Regions from separate parts of the Streptomyces sp. NPDC043996 genome, predicted to be linked through region 3. Evidence: riboswitches for the same ligand, from Rfam matches in the RefSeq annotation. Region 3 holds a riboswitch; each other region holds the start of a gene.

Region 1 (5,781 bases), on a different contig from region 3:
GGTGGTGCAGATCGCGCGCCTCCCGGTGCGGCGGGCCAAGGCGGACGCGGCGGGCACAGGCCCCGGGCAGTGGCGGATCGTGTTCGGCAACCGGCCCTTCTGGCTGTTCTCGCTGGCCATGACCGGCTCGTACGTCCTGTCCTTCCAGGTCTATCTCGCCCTGCCGCTCGAAGTGGAGCGGCTGCTCGGCGAGGGCACTGCGCAGACGGCGGCGACCAGCGCGCTGTTCGTGGTGTCCGGGCTCGTCGCGCTCGTCGGGCAGCTGCGGATCACCGACTGGTGCCGCCGCACCTGGACGCGCGAGCAGTGCCTGGTCGCCGGGCTCGCCCTGATGGGCGCGGCGTTCCTGCCGCCCGCGCTCGGCGGGCCCGGGTACGCGGGCGTCACGGCGCTGCTGCTGTGCGCGGCGGCGCTCGCCGCGGCCAACGCCGTGCTCTACCCCTTCGAGATGGACACCGTCGTCTCGCTGTCCGGGGACCGCTGGGTGGCCACCCACTACGGGCTCTACAACACCGTGTGCGGCATCGGCATCACCGTGGGGAACCTCGGCATGGGCGCGCTGCTCGACCTGAGCGAACGCCGAGGGGTGTCCGCCGTGCCCTGGCTGGCGCTCGCCGCCGTGGGGGCGGGGTGCGCCCTGGCCCTGCGGGCGCTCGCCCGCGCGGGACGGCTCGCGACGGGGGCGCCCGCGCCCCTGCGGGACGCCGTGTGAGCCCCCCGTCCCGGTGGTGACTGCCTCCACACCTCACCGCGGGTAACCCACTCGGAGCACGCCGGGTCGCTCCGGGGCCCCGGGGCGGGAAGCCTTGGGCCGATGCGGCGTGTCTGCGGTGGGAGTGGAACGGTGGTTGCTTTCCGTGGCGGGGGGCTCCAGCCCTGGGCCTGCGGGCCGGGGGCGCGCCATGGGCGGTGAGGGGCGGAGCCTGCCCCGGGAGCGGGAGCCCGACCGGGCCCTGCCCCGGGAGCGGGCGCTCACCCGGGCCCTGCCTCCGCTCCTCATCGTGGCCGGGGTCGTCTTCGACGCGCTCACGCCGCCCGAGTTCACCGCGTCCCCGCTGTTCGCGGCCGCGCCCCTGATCGCGGCCCCGTTCTTCTCCCTGTCCACCACCGTGGCGACGGCCGCCGTGTCCTGTGCCGCCGTGCTCGCGCTGCGCCTCAAGACCCACGCGGGCGTGGACGTGGAGGTCGTCACCTCGTTCGTCACCATGCTGACCGTGGGCGCCCTCGCCGTCGTCATCAACCGCGTGGTGCGCCGGGGCGACGCCCGCCTCGCCTCGGCGCGCTCCATCGCCGTGGCCGCCCAGCGGGCGGTGCTTCCGCTGCCGGACCCGCGCATCGGCGGGCTCGACGTGGCCGCCCGCTACGAGGCCGCGCAGGCCGACGCGTTCATCGGCGGCGACCTGTACGCGGTGCAGGACACCCCGCACGGGGTGCGGCTCGTCGTCGGTGACGTGCGGGGCAAGGGCATGGGCGCGGTGGCCGCCGTCGCGGTGGTCATCGGCGCCTTCCGCGAGGCCGCCGAGCAGGAGACCACCCTGGAGGCGGTGGCGCAGCGCCTGGAGCGTGCCCTGGCGCGCGAGGGCACGCGGCGCGACGGGCTCGACGCGTTCGAGGGGTTCACCACCGCCGTCCTCGCGGAGATCCCCCGTGGCGAGGGCATCGTCCGGCTCGTCAACCGGGGCCACCCCGAGCCGCTCGTGCTGCGGGCCGACGGCCGTCTTTGCGTGCTCTCGCCCGCCGAGCCCGCGCTGCCGCTCGGCATGGGCGAGCTCGGCACCTGGCCCGACCGCGCGGACGAGACCGACTTCCCGCCCGGGTCGACGCTGCTGCTCTACACCGACGGGCTGAGCGAGTCCCGGGACGCCGACGGGGTGTTCTACGACCCCGCGGCCCGGCTCGGCGGCCGGATCTTCTCCGGCGCGGACGCTCCCGACGCGCTCCTTTCCACCCTGGTGGCGGAGGTCGTCGAGCACACCGGGGGCGGCGCGAGCGACGACATGGCGCTCCTCGCCGTACGCCGTCCCCTCACACCGCGTGACTGAATGGCGCCCCTCCGCAGCCCGGCTGACCACTTGTCAGCGAGATGTCAAGATCCGCCTCGCTGCGCTGTGTCATGGCGACCGCTCAACTCGCCCTGTTCCGCTCGCTCTTGTCCCGTTGTGTTTATCGCGTAAGCGTTAACGATCAGCGGGAACAGCTTGGAATACCGACCGGCTGTCTATTAACGTTCGATAACGCAGCGCGGTCGTCCCAGCCGTCACTCACGACGGCTCCGTGCGCATGTGCCTAATCCCGCGAGGGAGCCGGGGAACCACCAAAATTGGGGTGAATCGGCCGTCTTTCGCGTACGCGGTCTCGTACGTGAGGAGCGGTCGTAGGAGACCTTCCTGCTCCGAACCCGTCAGCTAACCCGGTAGGCGAGAAGGAAGGAAAGGAGCGCGCCCCAGTGGCGTCCAACCGGCCTGCCCCAGAAGCGCTGTTCATACCCACAGGACCTGCCGGATCCACCGGCCCCGCCGGTGAGTCCGCCGTCGGCACCGCGGGAGGCGACGACCCCACGGAGTACGCCGTCTACGCCGGGTATGCCACCCAGGACTCCCAGGAGACCTGGGGCGAGTGGAACCCCACGGCGGAGACCGTCCGCCCCGTGCGCGGCAAGCACCGGATCCACAAGAAGGGCGGCGGCGGCCTCGCCCGCAGCTCCACCGTCCTCGGCGTAGGCGTCATCGCCGCCGTCGGCGCGGGCGGCATGGCCAGCGCGCAGGGCGGCAAGCCGCCCGTCTCCCTCTCCATGCCGGACGTGTCGCTGCCCGGCATCGGTTCCCTGACCGCGGACGACGAGCCCGAAGCCGCCGCGACGCCCGCCGACGCCGCGCCCCTGAGCTCCGCGGGCGTCACCACCGCCGACGCCAGGCAGGGCACCACCGACGCCGGCCAGGCCCTGCGCGCCCGCATCCTCCAGCAGGCCGAGAACCAGCGGCACCAGGCCGACGACACGCAGCGCCAGGAGGCGCAGGACGCCGCCCTGAAGGCCGCCACCGAGCGGGCCGAGGCCCAGCAGGGCAAGGCGCGGGCGGCCGCCAAGGCCAAGGCCGCCGAGGAGAAGCGCGAGAAGGAGGCGGCGGCCCGCAAGAAGCGCGAGGCCGAGCGCCTCGCCAAGCTCGCCAAGAGCTTCACGCTCCCCGTCTCCTCGTACACCCTCACCTCGCACTTCGGCGACTCCGGCTCCATGTGGTCCTCCGGCCGGCACACCGGCCTCGACTTCGCGGGCTCCGCGGGCGCGCCGCTCAAGGCCGTGGGCACCGGCACCATCAAGGAAGCGGGGTGGGTGCCCTCGTACGGCTACCGCACCGTCCTTGAGCTGAAGGACGGCACCGAGATCTGGTACTGCCACCAGTCCTCGCTCGGCGTCAGCGTGGGCCAGCAGGTCAGCACCGGCCAGGTCATCGGCCGCATGGGCGCCACCGGCAACGTCACGGGCGTGCACCTGCACCTGGAGGTCCAGGCGCCCGGCGGCGGCACCATCGACCCGCTGGCGTGGCTGCGCTCCAAGGGGCTCACCCCGTAACACCCCGCCCCCCGAGGCGACTTCCCGAGGGGCCCTCCTGACTCCGGCGGCCCTGGCGACGACCCCCCGACGCCAGGGCCGTCGGTCACTCCCGCCCCGGCGCGGCGGAATTCCCCCGTTCACAGGGGCGTTGGTGCCCGTATGACCACTCTTCGCCCTCTGGGACCCTCCGACCTCGAAGTCTTCCCCCTCGCCCTCGGCGGCAACGTCTTCGGCTGGACCGCTGACCAGGAGCAGTCCTTCGCCGTCCTGGACGCCTACACCGCCGCGGGCGGCAACTTCATAGACACCGCCGACGTGTACTCGGCCTGGGCACCCGGCAACAAGGGCGGCGAGTCCGAGGCCGTGCTCGGCCAGTGGCTCGGCGCCCGCCGCAACCGCTCCGACGTCGTCATCGCCACCAAGGTCGGCGCCCACCCCGACTACAAGGGCCTGTCGGCGCACACCATCAAGGCCGCGGCCGAGGAGTCCCTGCGGCGGCTCGGCACCGACTACATCGACCTGTACTACACGCACTACGACGACCCCTCCGTGCCGGTCGAGGAGATCATCACCGCCCTCGACGAGCTGGTGCGCTCCGGGAAGGTCCGCGCGATCGCCGCCTCGAACATCAGCCCCGAGCGCCTACAGGAGTCCCTCGACCTCTCCGACCGCGAGGGCCTGGTGCGGTACGTGGCGCTCCAGCCGCACTACAACCTCGTCTCGCGCGACACCTACGAGGGCCCCCTGCAGGAGATCGCCTCGCGCTCCGGCCTCGCCGCGATCCCGTACTACGCGCTCGCCTCCGGCTTCCTCACCGGCAAGTACCGCCCCGGCGCCGACGTCGACAGCGCCCGCGCCGCGAACGCGGGCGCCCACCTGGACACGGAGCGCGGACCCCGGGTCCTGGCCGCCCTCGACGAGGTGGCCGCGGCCCACGACGCCGAGGTCGCGACCGTCGCCCTCGCCTGGCTCGCCGCCCAGCCGACCGTGGCGGCCCCGCTGGCGTCGGCGCGCACGGTGGAGCAGCTGCCCGCGCTCCTCGCGGTGGGCGACCTGGAGCTGACGGCGGCGGAGCTCGCGGCGCTGACGGCGGCCGCGGCCTGACGTCAGGTGCGGTAGGGGTTGTACGGGGGCAGCGCCGGGCCGTAGGCGAGGGCGGGCCCGTACGCGGCGTGCGGCAGCGACACCGGTCCCGGTGTCGCTGACGTCGCCCGTGCCGCGTAGCCGAGGGCGGGCCCGGCCACGGGGCGGCGCTCCCACAGCGCCTGCAGGAGCTCCCGCTCGCGGGCGGCGAAGTCGGCGCCGCCGCGGCCGCCGCGGGCCCGGTGGCGAAGGAGCGCGAGGGCCGTCGCGTACGTCTCGTACTCCACGACGGTGCGGCCCGCGGGCTTGCCCAGGTGGAACACCGCGTAGTCGCGGGCGAGGGTGCGGGCGTCCATCGAGCCGAGGGCGTACGGCTCGGGCGCGGCGAACCAGCCCGCCGCCGCGTACACGGGCAGCTCCTCGCGCGCCAGGCGGAGCTCGCGCTGGCGCAGCCAGACGGCGAGCCAGGTGAGCAGCCCGAACAGCGGGAGCATGAAGGTGGCGTAGACGACGAAGAAGCCGTACTCGCCGAAGCCCGCGGAGCCGTTCCAGAAGGCGTGCAGGCCCATCGCCAGGACGAGACCGGCGCAGGGCAGCAGGGCCCTGCGGACCGTGCGGTGCTCGGCGGCGGTGGCGGCGATGCCGAAGCCGATGCCGGTGAGCGCGGTGAACAGCGGATGCGCGAACGGTGACATGACCACGCGCACGAAGAAGGTCGCGGCGGTCACCGAGGCGAGGCCGCTCTCGCCGCTGAGCTGGTCGGTGCCGAAGGCGTTGCCGAGGTAGAGGATGTTCTCGGTGAAGGCGAAGCCGGTGGCGGTGACGCCCGCTATCACGAACCCGTCGACGACCCCGGTGAAGTCGCCCCTGCGGAACAGGAACACCAGGAGCACGGCCGCCGCCTTCGCGGTCTCCTCGACGACCGGCGCTATGACGGTCGCGCCGAGGGTGTCCGCGCTGGTCGGGTCGGCGGTCGCGGTCGCTATCCAGCGGGTCGCGAAGCTGTTCGCCACGATCGCGATGAGCGCGGCCGCGCAGGCCCCCCAGGAGAAGGCGAACAGCAGGTTCCGCCAGGGCCCTGGCGCCACCCGGTCCAGCCAGCGGAACGCGGCGACGAGCAGCGGCACCGGAAGCGTGGCGAGGCCGAG
Region 2 (5,781 bases), on a different contig from region 3:
GTGCGCCGCGCGGTACGCGGCGGCGAGCTCCGGGTCGGTCGCGAGCCGCTCCGTCATCTCCTTCATGACGCCGTTGGCCTCAAGGGTGCCGATCGCGGAGGCCGCGCGCGGGCACGTCAGGTAGTACGTCGTCGGGAACGGCGTGCCGTCCTCCAGGCGCGGGGCCGTCTCGACCACGTCCGGGTTGCCGCAGGGGCAGCGGTGCGCGATGGCCCGCAGGCCGCGCGGCGGGCGGCCCAGCTGCTCCTGGAACGCGGCGATGTCGGCGTCCGTGGGCGCGGTGGGCTCGGTCTGGGGCGGGGGCGTTTCCATGCCTGACTTTCGGTGGGTGCGGGGGGGGGTACGGGTGCGGGGTCGGATCAGTTGTCGTCGGGACGGCCGGCGGCGCCGGAGCCGTCCGCCTTGTCGACGCCGTCCCAGACGTTGGAGTACCAGGGCCGGTCGGCCCCGCCCTCGTCGGTGCGGCGGCGCTCGGCGGCCTCGGGGTCGATCACCGTGAAGCCCGTCTCGCCGGGCCTCACGTAGTGCAGCCGGTCGCGGACGCGCTGCTCGGCGTAGGCGTCGTCCTGCCAGCGGGCCTTCTCGTCGCGCAGCCGCTCGACGTTCTCGCGGTGCTCGGCCTGCTTCTGGCGCTGCTCGGCGATCTCGGCGCGCTGGGAGACGTACTGCCGTATCGGATAGGCGAGCGCGACCACCAGCGAGCAGACCACAAGGACGAGCAGGGCCGCGCGCCCGGTGAGCCGGGAGCGGCGGGCCTGGCGCTTGGTCTGGGAGCGGTAGACGCGCTGCGCGGTCTGCTCGCCGAGCAGCTTGAGCCGCGTCGCGGTGGAGAACCGGTCACGGTTCTTCACGGCCATGTCCGCCTCCCCAGTACGTGCGTACGTCCCCGCACACGGTACGGGACCGAGTACGGGGACGTACGTACGACTGGCTAGGCCTTGGCCTACTGGCCGGACCTCAGCCCTTGAAGCGGGGGAACGCCGAGCGGCCCGCGTACACCGCGGCGTCGTCGAGGATCTCCTCGATGCGAAGCAGCTGGTTGTACTTGGCGACGCGGTCCGAGCGGGCCGGGGCGCCGGTCTTGATCTGGCCGCAGTTCACGGCGACGGCGAGGTCGGCGATGGTGACGTCCTCGGTCTCGCCGGAGCGGTGCGACATCATGCACTTGAAGCCGTTGCGCTGGGCCAGCTCGACGGCGTCGAGGGTCTCGGTCAGGGAGCCGATCTGGTTGACCTTGACCAGGAGGGCGTTGGCGGAGCCCTCGTCGATGCCGCGCTGCAGGCGCTCCGGGTTGGTGACGAACAGGTCGTCGCCGACGATCTGGACCTTCTCGCCCAGGCGGTCGGTGATGATCTTCCAGCCGGCCCAGTCGTCCTCGAACAGCGGGTCCTCGATGGAGACCAGCGGGTACGCGGAGACGAGCTCCTCGTAGTACTCGGTCATCTCGGCGGCCGAGCGGGACTTGCCCTCGAACTCGTACTTGCCGTCCTTGTAGAACTCGGACGCGGCGACGTCGAGCGCGAGCGCGATCTGCTCGCCGGGCACGTAACCGGCCTGCTTGATGGCCTCGACGATGAGGTCGAGGGCGGCGCGGTTGGAGTCCAGGTTCGGGGCGAAGCCGCCCTCGTCGCCGAGGCCGGTGGACAGGCCCTTGGTCTTCAGGACCTTCTTCAGCGTGTGGTAGACCTCGGCGCCCCAGCGCAGGGCCTCGGAGAAGGACTCCGCGCCGATCGGGGCGATCATGAACTCCTGGATGTCGACGTTGGAGTCCGCGTGGGACCCGCCGTTCAGGATGTTCATCATCGGAACGGGCAGCAGGTGCGCGTTCGGGCCGCCAAGGTAGCGGAAGAGCGGCAGGTCGGAGGCCTCGGAGGCGGCGTGGGCCACGGCGAGGGAGACGCCGAGGATGGCGTTGGCGCCGAGGGAGCCCTTGTTGTCGGTGGCGTCCAGGTCGAACATGGCCTGGTCGATCAGGCGCTGCTCGGTGGCGTCATAGCCGACGAGCTCCGGACCGATCTGCTCGATGACGGCGAGGACGGCCTTCTCGACGCCCTTGCCGCCGTAGCGGTTGGCGTCTCCGTCGCGCAGTTCAATGGCCTCAAAGGCACCGGTGGAGGCGCCGGACGGAACGGCCGCACGGCCGGTGGACCCGTCGTCGAGGCCAACCTCGACCTCGACCGTGGGGTTGCCTCGGGAGTCCAGGATTTCCCGGGCTACGACGACGTCGATGGACGGCACGAGCATCTCCTTCTGGGATGTGACGCGGGGTACGCGGGGTACTAGGGGGCCGCGCTGGCCCCTGCGACACGAGCCTAACGGGCTCCGGAGCATCGGCCAGCCGACCGCCCACCCCCTGGACGGTACGACAGACCGGGGGCGGATAGTTCCCTCACGAAACAAACTACCGGACCAAAAGGTACCGCCCCGGTGCGCAGGGGGGACGCACACCGGGGCGGTAGCCCGTGGGGACGGGGCGGCTCCGCTGGAGCCGGGGCCCCTCACGGGGCCGGAGGGTCAGCTGAGGTGGAGCTGCTGGCCCGGGTAGATGAAGTCGGCGTCGGAGACGATGTCGTCGTTCAGCTGGTACAGCTTCTGCCAGCCGCCCTTGACGTCGTGCTCCTGGGCGATCTTGGAGAGGGTGTCGCCGGACTCGACCTTGTACTCGCCGTCGCCCTTCTTCACGACCTTGCCGGTCGGGGTCTGGACGGTCTTCTTCTCGACCTGCGGGGCGGCCTGCTGCGGCTGGTGCTGCGGCTGCGCCTGCGGCTTGGGCTGGGCCTGCTGCTGCGGCTGCGCCTGCTGCTGGGGCTGCGGCTTGGCCTGCTGCTGCGGCTGCTGCTGCTGGCCGCCGGAGCCGCCACCGCCGTACGGGGAGCTGGACAGGCCCACGCCGCACTTCGGCCAGGCGCCCTTGCCCTGGCCCGCGAGGACCTTCTCGGCGATCTCGATCTGCTGGGCCTTGGAGGCCTTGTCGGCGGTGGCCGCGTACTTCGTACCGCCGTAAGCGGCCCAGGTGGAGGCGGAGAACTGCACGCCGCCGTAGTAGCCGTTGCCGGTGTTGATGGACCAGTTGCCGCCGGACTCGCACTGGGCCACGCGGTCCCACTCGGAGGCGGTGGCGGCGTTGGCCGTGCCGGTCGCCATCAGCGGGGCGGCGACGGCGGCACCGGTGACACCGACGACGGTGGCGGCGCGAGTGGCCTTGTCGAGCTTGGTCGGACGGCGGTGCTTGCCCTTGCCGGAACGCAGCATGGAGTGATCCCCTCACCGACGCCTGCGAGGTGAGCTGTCGGGTTCGGGCGGGTGAGTGCCCGGCCGCGCGTCCTAGCGCGCGGCTTCACCCCTAGCCGTCCCCGTGCGTATCGCGCGTCTCACGACCGCTCAACGTCCGGGCCCGGCGCTTACCTTGGGTCCCCCGCTCCTGCCTTCGGCGCTCGAAGCGACGACTGTTCCCGTCCGGCCGTTGGCAGGATTCGGCGTACCGACCGGCGGGGCCCGCTGTGGCGAGCGATCCTGACCGTAGACAGGCAATCACCGGAATTTCAAAGACGATCAGGGCTTCTGAGACCCATCTCTCACTTGCGTCTCAGCTTCTTTAAACCGGACATTCATCGCGAACCGCCGGGCAACTGCCCTACTTTCCGCTCGACTTCCCGTCGCCCTCAACCGTCGCGTCCGTGTCATCCGCGCCCAGTTCGAGCCGCTGACCGGGGAGGATGAGGTCCGGGTCGGAGCCGACGGTGTTCTTGTTGCCCTCGTACAGACCCGACCAGCCGCCGTCAACGTCGTGGCTGTCGGCGATCGCCGAGAGGTTGTCGCCGGAGCGGACCGTGTACGAGCCCGAGCGGCCCTCGGCGGCGGGCGCGTCCCGCCCGTCGCCGCGCGAGGCGTGGCGGCCGGGGCCGGTGTCGCCGGACGGGGCGTCGTCGGCGGCGCTGCCGCCGCGGTGACGGCCGGAGGACTGGCCCTCGGACGCGTCGTCCGTGCCGGGCGTGGCGCCGTCGGAGCCCTCCGGCGAAGCGCTGTCGTCCGCACCGGACTTGCCGGAGCCGTCGGAGTCACCGGCGGGCTTGCGGTGCTTGCCGCCGCCTTCGCCCTTGTCGGCGCTGTCGGCGTCGCTGCCCTTGCCGCCGTTGCCGCCCTTGCCGCCCTCGCTGTCCGAATCGTGAGTCTTGTCTCGCGATTCGGTGGAACTGCCGGGCTTCTCGGCGGTGTCGGAGTCGGAGCCGCCGGACTCGGCGCCCTTCCCGCTGTCCTTCTGGTTGCCCTTCTCGTCGCCGTTCTCGTTCTTCCGCTTGTCGTCCTTCTCCTTGCCGGACGTCGTGGACTCATCGGAGTCCGACGAGCGCGGCGGAGCCGACGGCAGGCCCGGGTCGACGTCGGCCGCCTTGCCGCCCTTGGCGAGGCCCGCGGCCGGGGCGCAGTTCGGCCAGGCGTCGGGGCCCTGGTCGGCGAGCACCTTCTCGGCGATGGCAATCTGCTGGGAGCGGCTCGCCTGGTCGGCACTCGGGGCGTAGGAGAGGCCGCCGTACTGCTCCCAGGTGTCCTGGGTCAGCTGCAGCCCGCCGTAGTAACCGGCTCCCTTGGCGCTCCACGCGCCACCGCTCTCGCACTCCGCGACCTTGTCCCACGTCTGCGCGTCCGCGGCGCTCGCGCTCGACGCGCCGAGCAGCGGGATGGCGATGGCGGATCCGGTGACGCCCGCGGCGACGAGGATCGCCGGGGCCTGACGGGGGCGACGGTGACGGCCTTGACCGGAGAGCATGCGGTGCCTTTCGTGGACGACAGGACAGGCGCGGTACGGGTACGCGCGGTACGCGCGCGAGGTGCCGGGCCGTCGTGAACGTAGCCGCACTCGAACGCCAGTCACAAGTCGATCCAGGGGAGATCACGCGAAAGTCACATCGTTGACGGCCCGTCAGCACGGGTGACCCGTGCGGCCGGTGTGAAACGCACCGGCAACGTCCGCAGCCCCCGCATGATGAGCCCGCCGCGCCACCTCAACTCCTCGGGGGCCGCCGCGAGTTGCAGGTCGGGCAGCCTGCGCAGGAGCGTACCGAGGGCGGTCTGGCCCTCCAGGCGGGCCAGCGGCGCGCCCAGGCAGTAGTGGATGCCGTGGCCGTATCCCAGGTGCGGGTTGTCGCGGCGGGTCAGGTCGAGCAGGTCGGGCTGATCGAAGCGGTCGGGGTCGCGGTCGGCGGCGGCGAGCACCACGAGGACCGGGTCGCCCGGCGCGATGTCCTGGCCGCCGATGCGCAGCGGTTCGGTGGCGAACCGCCAGGTGGCCAGCTCAACGGGGCCGTCGAAGCGCAGGAGTTCCTCGATGCCCGTTTCGAGGAGTGCGCCGTCGCCCTCGGTGAGGGAACGCTGGAGGAGCTGCCGCTGCTCGGGGTGGGTGAGGAGCGCGTACATGCCGTTGCCGATGAGGTTCACGGTGGTCTCGAACCCGGCGAAGAGCAGGATGAAGGCCATGGCGGCGGCCTCGTTCTCAGTGAGGTGCTCGCCGTGGTCGGAGGCGCGGATGAGCCCCGAGATCAGGTCGTCGTCGCCCTCGTCCGCGAGGGACTCCCGCTTGCGGTGGATGAGCTCGGCGAGATAGCCCCGCATCTTCTTCACGGACCGCGCCACGCCGCCCCGGGGGCCCCCGCCGTGCCGGATCATCATCCCCGCCCAGTCCCGGAAGTCGTCCTGGTCCTCGCGCGGTACGCCGAGCATGTCGCAGATGGCGTAGATGGGCAGCGGGAACGCGAACTCGTGGATGAGGTCCGCCTCGCCCCTCTC
Region 3 (5,781 bases):
GACAACGAGGTCAACAACATCAAGATCGGCGTCAAGCTGGCGCTGCTGATCGTGATCCTCGCGCTCGTGTACGTGAAGCGGGACGAGGAGAAGGTCGAGAAGGCGGTGTTCGGCGCGGTCGGCGCCCTGACGACGGCGAACATCTTCATCGCCGTCCTGTGGACGTAGGGCGCACACCGCCCGCCACGCGCGCGTGGGCCCGCACCCCCTCCGGGTGCGGGCCCACACACGTATCAGCCCTCTACGTACGCGTATCAGCCCTCTACGTAGAGGGCGGGTTCGCTATCGCTCCTCTACGGAGACGGCGGTCACGCGGGTCGTACCACGCTGTGGATCGGCATGTAGTAGATCGACTCGACGCGGACGTTCGCGCCGGGCTTCGGGGCGTGGATCATCTTGCCGTTGCCGATGTAGATCCCGACGTGGCTGATGTCGTCGTAGAAGAAGACCAGGTCGCCGCGTTTGGCGCTGGACGTCGACACCTTGGTGCCGGTCTTCACCTGGTCCCAGGTGGTGCGCGGCAGCGAGATCCCCGCGGTCTTCCACGCGGCCTGGGTGAGCCCGGAGCAGTCGTACGAGCCGGGCCCGGTGGCGCCCCACACGTACGGCTTGCCGATCTGCTGCTCGGCGAAGGAGATCACCTTCTCGGCCTTGGCGGCGTACCCGCTGTCGGTGTCTCCGGACCCGGACCCGGACCCGGTTCCGGATCCGGTGTCTGACCCCGTCCCGGCCCCCGAACCATCGCCGGAACCCTGGTCCCGGTCCCGGTCCTGGTCGCGCTCCCGCGCGCGCTCCCGTTCGGCGGCCTTCTCGGCCTTCTCAGCCTTCTCAGCCTTCTCGGCTTCCTCGGCCTTCCGCTTACGCTCCGCCTCGGCGTGCTCGCGCGCCAGCTCGGCGGCCTTGCGCTGGGCCGCCTCTTCCTTCCGCTTCTCGATCGCGGCGAGCCGTGCCTTCTCCTCGGCGGTCAGCTTCGACAGCATCGAGCGCGCCTGGGTGAGCTTGGTCTGGACGGTCCGTTTGCTCGACTTCAGGTCGTCGCGCGAGTCGCTGAGCGACCGCAGGCTCTTGGTGGCTTTGGCGCGCTGCTTGGCCGCCGCGACCGTCTGCGTCTGGTAGTCGTCGACCGCCTTCTTCTGGCGGCTGGTGAGCCGGCCCGCCAGGTGGTTCTGGTCGAAGAACCCCTTCGGGTCGTCGGCGAGGAGCAGCGCGGCGGTCTCGGAGACGGCCCCGGTGCGGTACTGCGCGGCGGCGAAGGAGCCGAGCTCCTGACGGGCCTCGTTCAGCCGGTCCGTGCGCTGGGCCACGTCGTCGAGGATCCGGTCGACCTTCTTGCGCTGCTTGTCGGCGCGCTCCTTGGCCGAGTTGTACTTCTGGGTGGCCACTCCCGCCTGGTGGTAGAGGTCGTCGACCTTCTTCTGGACCTCTTCCAGGGACGGCTTGCCGGGCTCGGACGGGGCGGACGGCGCGGCGTTCGCGCTCTGCGAGAGCACGGCCACCGAGGTCAGGGCGGCCGTCGTGATGCCGAGGGCGGGGGCGTTGCGGATGCGGGCGGGTCGGCTGCGCGGCTTGCGGTGCGACGCCAAGGTCGGCGACTCCTTCCGTGGACCGCCTACCGGGTTAGCTGTCGGGTTCGGGCGGGTGGTTCGGAAGGCTGCCCTACCGTCCCGTACTGCGTACGGGACCGATTCACCCCGGGATCATGGTGGGTCCCCGGCTCCACGAGCGTCGCGGCGACGCGTCGGACTCGGCGGAGGCCACGCGTGACCGGCGGGGATCGCCGGTGGGGGACGTGCGGCCCGCCGAGCACGCTAGCCAACTCCTGTGGCGTCGGGGAAGGTTGATGTTCGATATGCCCGATACGTTTTCGTTACTTTACGAAGCCCTTGGCGTGACCCTGATGCGCTGTCGCGCAGGGTGACGGTGCGGGGGCGGAGCGTGGATGGCCGGAACCCGGAGCGGGTTGTCAGTGCGGCCGCCTAGACTCGGGAGGCGATGAGCAGCCTCTTTGACGACAGCTTCCTGGCGGACCTCAAGCCCTCGCAGGGCACCGAGGAGCAGCCCCCGCCGCCGCCCGAGGACAGCGCTCCGGAGCCGATGCCGGACGATCTGTTCGACGGGAAGTTCGACGCGCCCATGACCTCGGACGCGTACTACCGGGACGGCGCCCCACGCCCGGCGATCGACCCGGCGACGCTGCTCGACGGCCTGAACGAGAACCAGCGCGCGGCCGTCGTGCACGCGGGCTCCCCGCTGCTCATCGTCGCGGGCGCGGGCTCCGGCAAGACCCGCGTGCTGACCCACCGCATCGCGTATCTGCTCGCCGAGCGCGGCGCGCACCCCGGCCAGATCCTCGCGATCACGTTCACGAACAAGGCCGCGGGCGAGATGAAGGAGCGCGTCGAGCAGCTCGTCGGCCCGCGCGCGGCCGCGATGTGGGTGTCGACGTTCCACAGCGCGTGCGTGCGCATCCTGCGCCGCGAGTACAAGAAGCTGGGCTTCACGTCCTCGTTCTCGATCTACGACGCCGCGGACTCCAAGCGCCTGATGGCCCTGGTCTGCCGCGACCTCGACCTCGACCCGAAGAAGTTCCCGCCGAAGTCGTTCAGCGCCAAGATCTCGAACCTGAAGAACGAGCTGATCGACGAGGAGGACTTCGCGGGCCGGGCCGCCGACGGCTTCGAGAAGACCCTCGCCCAGGCGTACGCGATGTACCAGTCGCGGCTTCGCGAGGCCAACGCCCTCGACTTCGACGACCTGATCATGACGACGGTCCACCTCCTGCGCGCCTTCCCGGACGTCGCCGAGCACTACCGCCGCCGCTTCCGCCACGTCATGGTCGACGAGTACCAGGATACGAACCACGCGCAGTACGCCCTCGTGCGCGAGCTCGTCGGCCCCTCCGGGGACGCCGCCGACGGCGACGGGCCCGGCGAGCTGTGCGTCGTCGGCGACGCCGACCAGTCCATCTACGCCTTCCGCGGCGCCACCATCCGCAACATCCTCCAGTTCGAGGAGGACTACACGGACGCGACCACGATCCTCCTGGAGCAGAACTACCGCTCCACCCAGACGATCCTGACCGCCGCCAACGCGGTCATCGAGCGCAACGAGTCCCGCCGCCCGAAGAACCTGTGGACGAACGCGGGCGCGGGCGCCCGCATCACCGGGTACGTGGCGGACACCGAGCACGACGAGGCGCAGTTCGTCGCCGACGAGATCGACCGCCTCACCGACGCGGGCGACGCCAAGGCGGGCGACGTCGCGATCTTCTACCGGACGAACGCGCAGTCCCGAGTCTTCGAAGAGATCTTCATCCGCGTCGGCCTGCCCTACAAGGTCGTCGGCGGCGTCCGCTTCTACGAGCGCAAGGAAGTCCGCGACGTCCTGGCCTATCTGCGGGTCCTCGCCAACCCGGAGGACGGCGTCCCGCTGCGCCGCATCCTGAACGTGCCCAAGCGCGGCATCGGCGAGCGCGCCGAGGCCATGGTCGACGCGCTCGCACAGCGCGAGAAGATCTCCTTCCCGCAGGCCCTGCGGCGCGTCGACGAGGCGTACGGCATGGCGGCCCGCTCGACGAACGCGGTCAAGCGCTTCAACACGCTCATGGAGGAGCTGCGCACCGTCGTGGAGTCGGGCGCGGGCCCGGCGGTCGTCCTGGAGGCGGTACTCGAACGGACCGGCTATCTGGCCGAGTTGCAGTCCTCCACGGACCCGCAGGACGAGACGCGCATCGAGAACCTCCAGGAGCTCGCCGCGGTGGCCCTGGAGTTCGAGCAGGACCGCCCGGACGGCGAGACGGGCTCGCTCTCCGACTTCCTGGAGCGGGTCGCCCTCGTCGCCGACTCGGACCAGATCCCGGACGAGGAGGACGACGGCTCCGGCGTCATCACGCTCATGACGCTGCACACCGCCAAGGGCCTCGAGTTCCCCGTCGTGTTCCTCACGGGCATGGAGGACGGCGTGTTCCCGCACATGCGCGCCCTCGGCCAGACCAAGGAGCTGGAGGAGGAGCGGCGCCTCGCCTACGTCGGCATCACGCGCGCGCGTGAGCGGCTCTATCTGACGCGGTCCTCCATGCGCAGCGCCTGGGGCACGCCGTCGTACAACCCGCCGTCGCGTTTCCTGGAGGAGATCCCGGAGACCCATCTGGACTGGAAGCGGAAGGGTTCCGTCGGCGCGCCCGCGTCGTCGGGTCCCGCCGCCGGGGTGGCGTCCTCGCTGTCGTCGTCGCGTTCGCGCGCGGGCGGCGCGCAGGGGTTCGCCACGCGCCGGGCGTCCGAGAAGCCGGTGGTGTCGCTCGCCGTCGGCGACCGCGTGACGCACGACCAGTTCGGCCTCGGCACGGTGGTCGGAGTGAAGGGCACGGGCGCGAACGCCGAGGCGTCGGTGGACTTCGGTGGCGGTAAGCCGAAGCGGCTGCTGCTGAGGTACGCGCCGGTGGAGAAGCTCTGACAGCGTCGCTCGCGGGGCCCTCCGGGGCCCCGTAGAGGGCGTCGCGTCACGGGGGCGTCGCGCCGGTTTGCAGTAGTGGCGCGTACTACGTCGGGTCGAGCCCGTGGCTGCGCAGCCACGGCAGCGGGTCGATGGCCGAGCCGCCGCCCGGCCGGACCTCGAAGTGGAGGTGCGGACCGGTGGAGTTGCCGGAGTTCCCGGAGTAGGCGATGACGTCGCCCGCCTTCACGGGACCGCTGGCCACCTTGTTCGTGGAGAGGTGGCAGTACCAGGTCTCCGTGCCGTCCTTGGCGGTCACTATCGCCATGTTGCCGTAGGCGCTGTTCCACTTCGTGGAGACGACGCCGTCGGTCGCGGCCATCACGGGCGTGCCGTACGACACCGGGAAGTCGATCCCGGAGTGCGCCGACATCCAGTTGACGCCCGCCTGGCCGTAGTACGCGCTCAGGCCGTGCTGCGAGACCGGCAGCGCGAACTTCGGGCGCAGCCGCTCCTTGCGGGCCGCCTCCGCGATCGCCTTCTTGTGCGCGGCGTCCTTCGCGGCCTTGAGGTCAATACGTTCCTGCGTACGGCTGGCCCGGTCGGCGAAGTCCCCCGCGTCGGCCGAGAGGTTGGCCAGCTGGGTGTCGAACTTGCTGTTCGCCGCGGACGGCTGCACCGACGCCGAGTCCGGCGCGGAGGCCCGCGCCTCCTTGTCGTCGTCGCCTCCGCCGAGGCCGCCCACCGTCGCGGCGGCCACGCCCGCGACGCCCATCACGCACGCCGAAGGAACGGCGACGGTGAGCAGCGCGGAGCGCTTCGCGGGGGAGCGGCGCGAACGGGAACGCGTGCGCGGGGCGCCACCCCGGGGGGCTCGCGGGCGCTCGGCGGGGGCGTGTTCGTCGTGCCCCGCACCAGCTTCGATGTCGCCGAGTTCGTCGGCGGGCGTGTCGTCGGGGGTGAACTCGTGCGGCTCGTAGGCGTCGCCCGTGTCGGCCGGGGCGCCGTTCGCCGCGTACGCGTCGTCGTACGTCTCGGACGTGGGCGTCGTCGCGCCGTACGCGTCCTGCTCGCCGTCCGAGTTCCAGGCGGTGGCGTCGTAGGCGCCGGTGTCGAAGACCTGGGTGGACCACTGGCCGGTCCCCGGGGCGTCGGTCCAGGAGTCGGTGGACCAGGCGGCCGTGCTGTCGGGGCCCGGCTGCGAAGGAATGTCCGTGAGCTGCTGGTATCCGGTGCTGCCCCACAGCGTCGCCGCGTCGTGGCCGCCCGTGTCGTACGCGGACTGGGCCGGGGCGCTGAACGCGTCCTGGCCAGGGGTCTGCGGGGCCGTCGTGGCCCACTGGCCGGTGT
Region 4 (5,781 bases), on a different contig from region 3:
GCACGGCTTTCGAGAAGCTCACCGCCCTGTCGTATCCGGAGGGCCACCCCTACCACCACACCCCGATCGGCTCGATGGCCGACCTGGACGCGGCGACCCTCGACGACGCCCGGAATTTCTTCCGTACGTACTACGCGCCCAACAACGCGGTCCTCTCCGTCGTCGGCGACATCGATCCGGAGCAGACGCTCGCCTGGGTCGAGAAGTACTTCGGCTCCATCCCCTCGCACGACGGCAAGCAGCCGCCGCGTGACGGTTCGCTGCCCGAGCGCATCGGCCAGGAGCTGCGCGAGGTCGTCGAGGAGGACGTGCCGGCCCGCGCCCTGATGGCCGCCTACCGCCTCCCGGAGGACGGCACGCGCGCGTCCGACGCGGCCGACCTGGCCCTGACGGTGCTCGGCAGCGGCGAGTCCTCGCGGCTCTACAACCGCCTGGTGCGCCGTGACCGCACCGCCGTGACCGCGGGCTTCGGCCTGCTGCGGCTCGCCGGGGCGCCCTCGCTCGGCTGGCTGGACGTGAAGACCTCCGGCGACGTCGAGGTCCCCGTCATCGAGGCCGCCGTCGACGAGGAGCTCGCCCGGTTCGCCGAGGAGGGCCCCACCCCGGAGGAAATGGAACGCGCCCAGGCCCAGTTGGAGCGTGAATGGCTCGACCGCCTCGGCACGGTCGCGGGCCGTGCCGACGAACTGTGCCGCTTCGCCGTGCTCTTCGGTGACCCGCAGCTCGCCCTCACCGCCGTCCAGCGCGTCCTGGAGGTCACGGCGGAGGAGGTGCGGGAGGTGGCGAAGGCCCGTCTGCGCCCGGACAACCGCGCGGTGCTCGTGTACGAGCCCGTGGCCCCCGCGGAGGACGCCACGGACGCCACCGACGCCACTGAGCAGGACGCAGAGCAGAACACCGAGCAGGCAGGGGAGGCGGCGAAGTGACTGAGGCTGAGACGACTGAGACTGAGACAACTGAGACTGAGACGTCCGTGACGATGGATCTCCACCCGCAGCCCCAGGCGGGCACCGCCAAGCCCTGGGCCTTCCCCGCCCCCGAGCGCGGCACCCTGGCCAACGGCCTCACGCTGTTGCGCTGCCACCGCCCCGGCCAGCAGCTCGTCGCCGTCGAGGTCCACCTCGACGCGCCGCTGGACGCCGAGCCCCAGGGTCTGGACGGCGTGGCCACGATCATGGCGCGCGCGTTCTCCGAGGGCACCGACAAGCACTCCGCCGAGGAGTTCGCCGCCGAGCTCGACCGCTGCGGCGCCACGCTCGACGCGCACGCCGACCACCCCGGTGTCCGGCTCTCGCTCGAAGTGCCCGTCTCCCGGCTGCCGAAGGCGCTCGGCCTGCTCGCCGACGCCCTGCGCGCGCCCGCCTTCGAGGACAGCGAGATCGAGCGCCTCGTCCGCAACCGTCTGGACGAGATCCCGCACGAGACCGCCAACCCCGCGCGCCGCGCCGCCAAGGAGCTCGCCAAGCAGCTCTTCCCGGCCGACGCGCGCATGTCGCGCCCGCGCCAGGGCACCGAGGAGACGGTCACGGCGATCGACTCCGCGGCCGTGCGCGCCTTCTACGAGAAGCACGTGCGCCCCGCCACGGCCACCGCCGTGGTCGTCGGCGACCTCACCGGCACGGACCTGGACGCCATCCTCGCCGACACCATCGGCGCCTGGACGGGCGGCAGCGCCGAACCGCGCCCGATGCCGCCGGTGACGGCCGACGACACCGGCCGCGTCGTCATCGTGGACCGCCCCGGCGCCGTCCAGACGCAGTTGCTCATCGGCCGCGTCGGCCCCGACCGGCACGACCGCGTGTGGGCGGCCCAGGTCCTCGGCACCTACTGCCTGGGCGGCACCCTCACCTCCCGCCTGGACCGCGTCCTGCGCGAGGAGAAGGGCTACACGTACGGCGTGCGCGCGTTCGGCCAGGTGCTGCGCTCCGACCGGGGCGGCACGGGCGTCGCGATGCTCGCCATCAGCGGCTCCGTGGACACGCCGAACACGGGCCCGGCCCTGGACGACCTGTGGACGGTCCTGCGCACCCTCGCCGCCGAGGGCCTCACGGACGCCGAGCGCGACGTCGCCGTGCAGAACCTGGTGGGCGTCGCCCCGCTGAAGTACGAGACGGCCGCCGCCGTGGCGTCGACGCTCGCCGACCAGGTCGAGCAGCAGCTGCCGGACGACTTCCAGGCGCACCTGTACCGGCAGTTGGCCGACACGGGCACCATGGAGGCCACCGCGGCCGTCGTGAGCGCCTTCCCGAGCGACCGGCTGGTGACGGTCCTCGTGGGCGACGCCGCGCAGATCGCGGAGCCGGTGAAGGCACTCGGCATCGGCGAGGTGACCGTAGTCACCGGCTGACGCCAAGGCCGGACCGACCCAACGCGCCAGGGACAAACCGCCCCAACGCGCCACGGATAAACCGGCACCAACACGCCACGGACAAACCGGCACCAACATCGCCTGACTCATGGGACCCCGGAGGCTAGAGATGCCCCCGGGGTCCCGTCATGCCGCCATATGTCCGAATTGACATGGAGGTTGGGCGTCTGCCGTGTGGCGTGCGCTACAAAAGCCGGGATCCGTTTGTCGATTGAAAGATGAGGCGTTTAGCGTCAGTGCGGCTGTCCGTAAGGCAGTACGCCGCGTCCGCGGCACCGGACAGTCATCGCCGAGTCCCCGTACGGCGCGAGCCAGGGGAGCCGGGGACCCACACGTCCCCTGGGGTGAATCGGACCCCTTGCCGCGAGGCGAGGAGCCCGTAGGAGACCTTCCTGCTCCGAACCCGTCAGCTAACCCGGTAGGCGAGAAGGAAGGAAAGGACCAGCCGCTTCATGGCGCTCATCCGCCCGACCGGCAAGCACCGTCGCCCGAGCCGCATCACCCGCACCACCGCGAGCGCCGCGGGCGTCGCCGCCCTCACCACCACCGGCGTCATCTCGGGCCTGGCCGCTCCCGCGCTCGCCGCGGACAGCTCCGCCGACCATGGCAGCACTGGTCTCACCCAGGCCATCGCCATCAACGACACGCTGGCCGACGAGATCGACGCGCAGGCCAACGCCCAGAAGCAGGCCGCCAACGACGCCGCCGCGCAGCAGAAGGCCGAGGAGGCCGCGCGCCACAAGGCCGCCGAGCAGAAGCGCAAGGCCGAGGCCGAGGCGAAGGCGAAGGCCGAGGCGAAGGCCAAGAAGGAGGCCGAGGCCAAGGCGGCGAAGGAGGCCAAGGAGCGGGCCCGCGAGCGCGCCGCCCGCGACGCCGAGCGCAAGCGCCTGAACGCCTACGTGGCCCCGGTCAACGGCTCGTATGTCTCCACCTCCTACGGCGCGGGCGGCGGCATGTGGTCCTCCGGCAGCCACACCGGCATCGACTTCCACGCCGGGTCCGGCACCTCGGTGCAGGCCGTCGGCGCGGGCACCGTCGTCGAGGCGGGCTGGGGCGGCGCCTACGGCAACAACATCGTGATCAAGATGAACGACGGCACGTACACCCAGTACGGCCACCTGTCGTCCATCAGCGTCACCGTCGGCCAGGCCGTCACCCCCGGCCAGCAGATCGGCCTCTCGGGCTCCACCGGCAACTCCTCGGGCCCGCACCTGCACTTCGAGGCCCGCACCGGCGCCGACTACGGCTCGGACATCGACCCGGTGGCGTACCTGCGCTCCCACGGCGTCAGCGTCTGACCCGCCGTCACCCACGCTTCCGAAAGCCCCGGCTCCCCGAGCCGGGGCTTTCCGCGTGCGTACGCCGCGCACGCGCTCCGCGCGCACGCGTCCTGGGCGCACACCCTTGGCCAAAAGATATCCATGGATTACCGCGCACCATCGGAAAATGTGGCTGCCTGCAATAGAGTCCGTCGTGGCAGAGTCCATAGGTTCGTGGCGCAAGCGTCATTCAGTGCGTCGTGCGACGCGTTTCACGGGCATTAAGGGCAGTAAAGCGGAGGTCCGTCATGCGCATTCCCGCGCACTCGGTGTGCACGGCCATCCGGGACGACATCGTCGCCGGTGTCTACGAACGCGGCACGCGGCTGACCGAGGAACTGCTCGCCCGCCGCTACGGCGTCTCCCGCGTCCCCGTGCGCGAGGCCCTGCGCACCCTGGAGGCCGAGGGCTTCGTTGTCACCCGCAGGCACGCGGGCGCGTGCGTCGCCGAGCCCACCGAACAGGACGCCGCCGACCTCCTGGAGGTCCGCACGCTCCTGGAGCCCCTGGCCGCCGCCCGCGCGGCACAGCGCCGCACCGAGGCCCATCTGAAGGTGCTGCGCGGCCTCGTCAGGCTCGGCCAGGAGCGGGCCCGCCGGGGCGGCGGCGAGGACCTGCGCTCGCTGGACGGCTGGTTCCACGAGACGCTCGCCCAGGCGTCCGCGAGCCCCAGCCTGATCGCCCTGCTCACCCAGCTGCGCCACAAGATCGCGTGGATGTACGTCGCGGAGGCCCCGGCCGCGCCCGCGGAGGTCTGGGCCGGGCACGCCGCCGTCGTCGACGCGGTCACCCGCAAGGACGCCGACCGCGCCCGCGCGCTGACCGTCCTGTGCGCCGAGCGCACGGCGTCCGCGCACCGGCCGCGCGCCGGTCGTGTGAGGGGTCCGCAACATGCCGTAAACACGGTGGGCGCGCGGAATTAACGGCGAGCCCGTAGACAAAGAGCGGGAATTCCGTACCGGATTTCCCGCCCGGCGCCACTTTCTTTCTTTCCCGGCGGCACGGGCACGTTGACAGCGGCATGGTCGCGCTTCGTTCAAGCGGCATGCCCGCACGTCGTTCAATTCGCGCCGAACACCCCGGCAGCCCCGGCGCACCCCGAAAGCGGCACACCCCGAAAGCGGCACGCCCCCGAAAACACGACGGAGCCGCGCGAACCCTTGGGTTCGCGCGGCTCCGTACCGCGATGTCCGACGGTGTCAGACGGTGTCAGACGGTCTCGGGGAGCTCCTCAAGCCCTTCCGCGACCAGCTTCGCGAGACGGTCCAGGGCGGCGTCCGCACCCTCGGCGTCCGAAGCGAGCACGATCTCCTCGCCGCCCTGCGCGCCCAGGCCGAGCACCGCGAGCATCGAGGCCGCGTTGACGGGGTTGCCGCCGGCCTTGGCGATCGTCACGGGCACGCCCGAGGCCGTGGTCGCACGGACGAAGATGGAGGCGGGCCGGGCGTGGAGGCCCTCGGCCCAGCCGACGTTGACGCGGCGCTCAGCCATGTGTTGCTGCCCTTCCAGGTGTCTCACACTTGTCTAGACCAGTGTCTCATGCCGACCCGGGTGCTCCGGCCGGACCGGCGCCGCGGCTGCCCGCGGCCCCTCGTCCCGCGCCGTGCCGCCACCCGACCGCCGTGCGACGCCTCCTACACTGCCCCGGCCCGCGCGGCCGCGCGACCCGTACCCTGGCCCCATGCACACCCCGGCGGACGGCCACGCGTACCCCTCGCACTGGGAAGCCGACGTGGTGCTGCGCGACGGCGGTACCGCCCGCATCCGGCCCATCACCGCCGCCGACGCGGACCGTCTGGTCAGCTTCTTCGAGCAGGTCTCCGACGAGTCGAAGTACTACCGCTTCTTCGCGCCCTACCCGCGCCTGTCCGCCAAGGACGTGCACCGCTTCACCCACCACGACTACGTGGACCGCGTCGGGCTCGCCGCCACCGTCGGCGGCGAGTTCATCGCCACCGTCCGCTACGACCGCGTCGACGCCGACGGCCGGGCCGCCTCGTCCCCGGCCGACCAGGCCGAGGTCGCCTTCCTCGTCCAGGACGCCCACCAGGGCCGGGGCGTCGCCTCCGCGCTGCTCGAACACCTCGCCGCCGT

What was found. Region 3 has a riboswitch for cyclic di-AMP ahead of AC07A4_RS03285 (C40 family peptidase). Riboswitches for the same ligand answer to the same signal wherever they lie in the genome.
Region 1: linked by a shared signal. The riboswitch ahead of AC07A4_RS25255 (M23 family metallopeptidase) and the one ahead of AC07A4_RS03285 (C40 family peptidase) in region 3 are both predicted to bind cyclic di-AMP.
Region 2: linked by a shared signal. The riboswitch ahead of AC07A4_RS21235 (transglycosylase family protein) and the one ahead of AC07A4_RS03285 (C40 family peptidase) in region 3 are both predicted to bind cyclic di-AMP.
Region 4: linked by a shared signal. The riboswitch ahead of tolA (cell envelope integrity protein TolA) and the one ahead of AC07A4_RS03285 (C40 family peptidase) in region 3 are both predicted to bind cyclic di-AMP.

Annotation. Positions count from the first base shown of each region.
Region 1 is NZ_JBWKEY010000010.1:19,490-25,270, reverse strand. It holds gene AC07A4_RS25265 (MFS transporter) at 1-712, shown strand, start outside; gene AC07A4_RS25260 (PP2C family protein-serine/threonine phosphatase) at 903-2,042, shown strand; cyclic di-AMP (ydaO/yuaA leader) riboswitch at 2,274-2,435, shown strand; gene AC07A4_RS25255 (M23 family metallopeptidase) at 2,447-3,568, shown strand; gene AC07A4_RS25250 (aldo/keto reductase) at 3,710-4,654, shown strand; gene AC07A4_RS25245 (PrsW family intramembrane metalloprotease) at 4,657-5,781, opposite strand, start outside.
Region 2 is NZ_JBWKEY010000007.1:441,843-447,623, reverse strand. It holds gene AC07A4_RS21250 (DUF501 domain-containing protein) at 1-312, opposite strand, end outside; gene AC07A4_RS21245 (FtsB family cell division protein) at 360-857, opposite strand; gene eno (phosphopyruvate hydratase) at 958-2,244, opposite strand; gene AC07A4_RS21235 (transglycosylase family protein) at 2,515-3,252, opposite strand; cyclic di-AMP (ydaO/yuaA leader) riboswitch at 3,257-3,443, opposite strand; gene AC07A4_RS21230 (transglycosylase family protein) at 3,635-4,765, opposite strand; gene AC07A4_RS21225 (cytochrome P450 family protein) at 4,900-5,781, opposite strand, start outside.
Region 3 is NZ_JBWKEY010000001.1:728,124-733,904, reverse strand. It holds gene AC07A4_RS03290 (hypothetical protein) at 1-168, shown strand, start outside; gene AC07A4_RS03285 (C40 family peptidase) at 309-1,583, opposite strand; cyclic di-AMP (ydaO/yuaA leader) riboswitch at 1,592-1,760, opposite strand; gene pcrA (DNA helicase PcrA) at 1,993-4,452, shown strand; gene AC07A4_RS03275 (M23 family metallopeptidase) at 4,538-5,781, opposite strand, start outside.
Region 4 is NZ_JBWKEY010000005.1:64,227-70,007, forward strand. It holds gene AC07A4_RS14510 (M16 family metallopeptidase) at 1-926, shown strand, start outside; gene AC07A4_RS14515 (M16 family metallopeptidase) at 980-2,347, shown strand; cyclic di-AMP (ydaO/yuaA leader) riboswitch at 2,646-2,807, shown strand; gene tolA (cell envelope integrity protein TolA) at 2,821-3,666, shown strand; gene AC07A4_RS14525 (GntR family transcriptional regulator) at 3,936-4,610, shown strand; gene AC07A4_RS14530 (HPr family phosphocarrier protein) at 4,897-5,178, opposite strand; gene AC07A4_RS14535 (bifunctional acetate--CoA ligase family protein/GNAT family N-acetyltransferase) at 5,369-5,781, shown strand, end outside.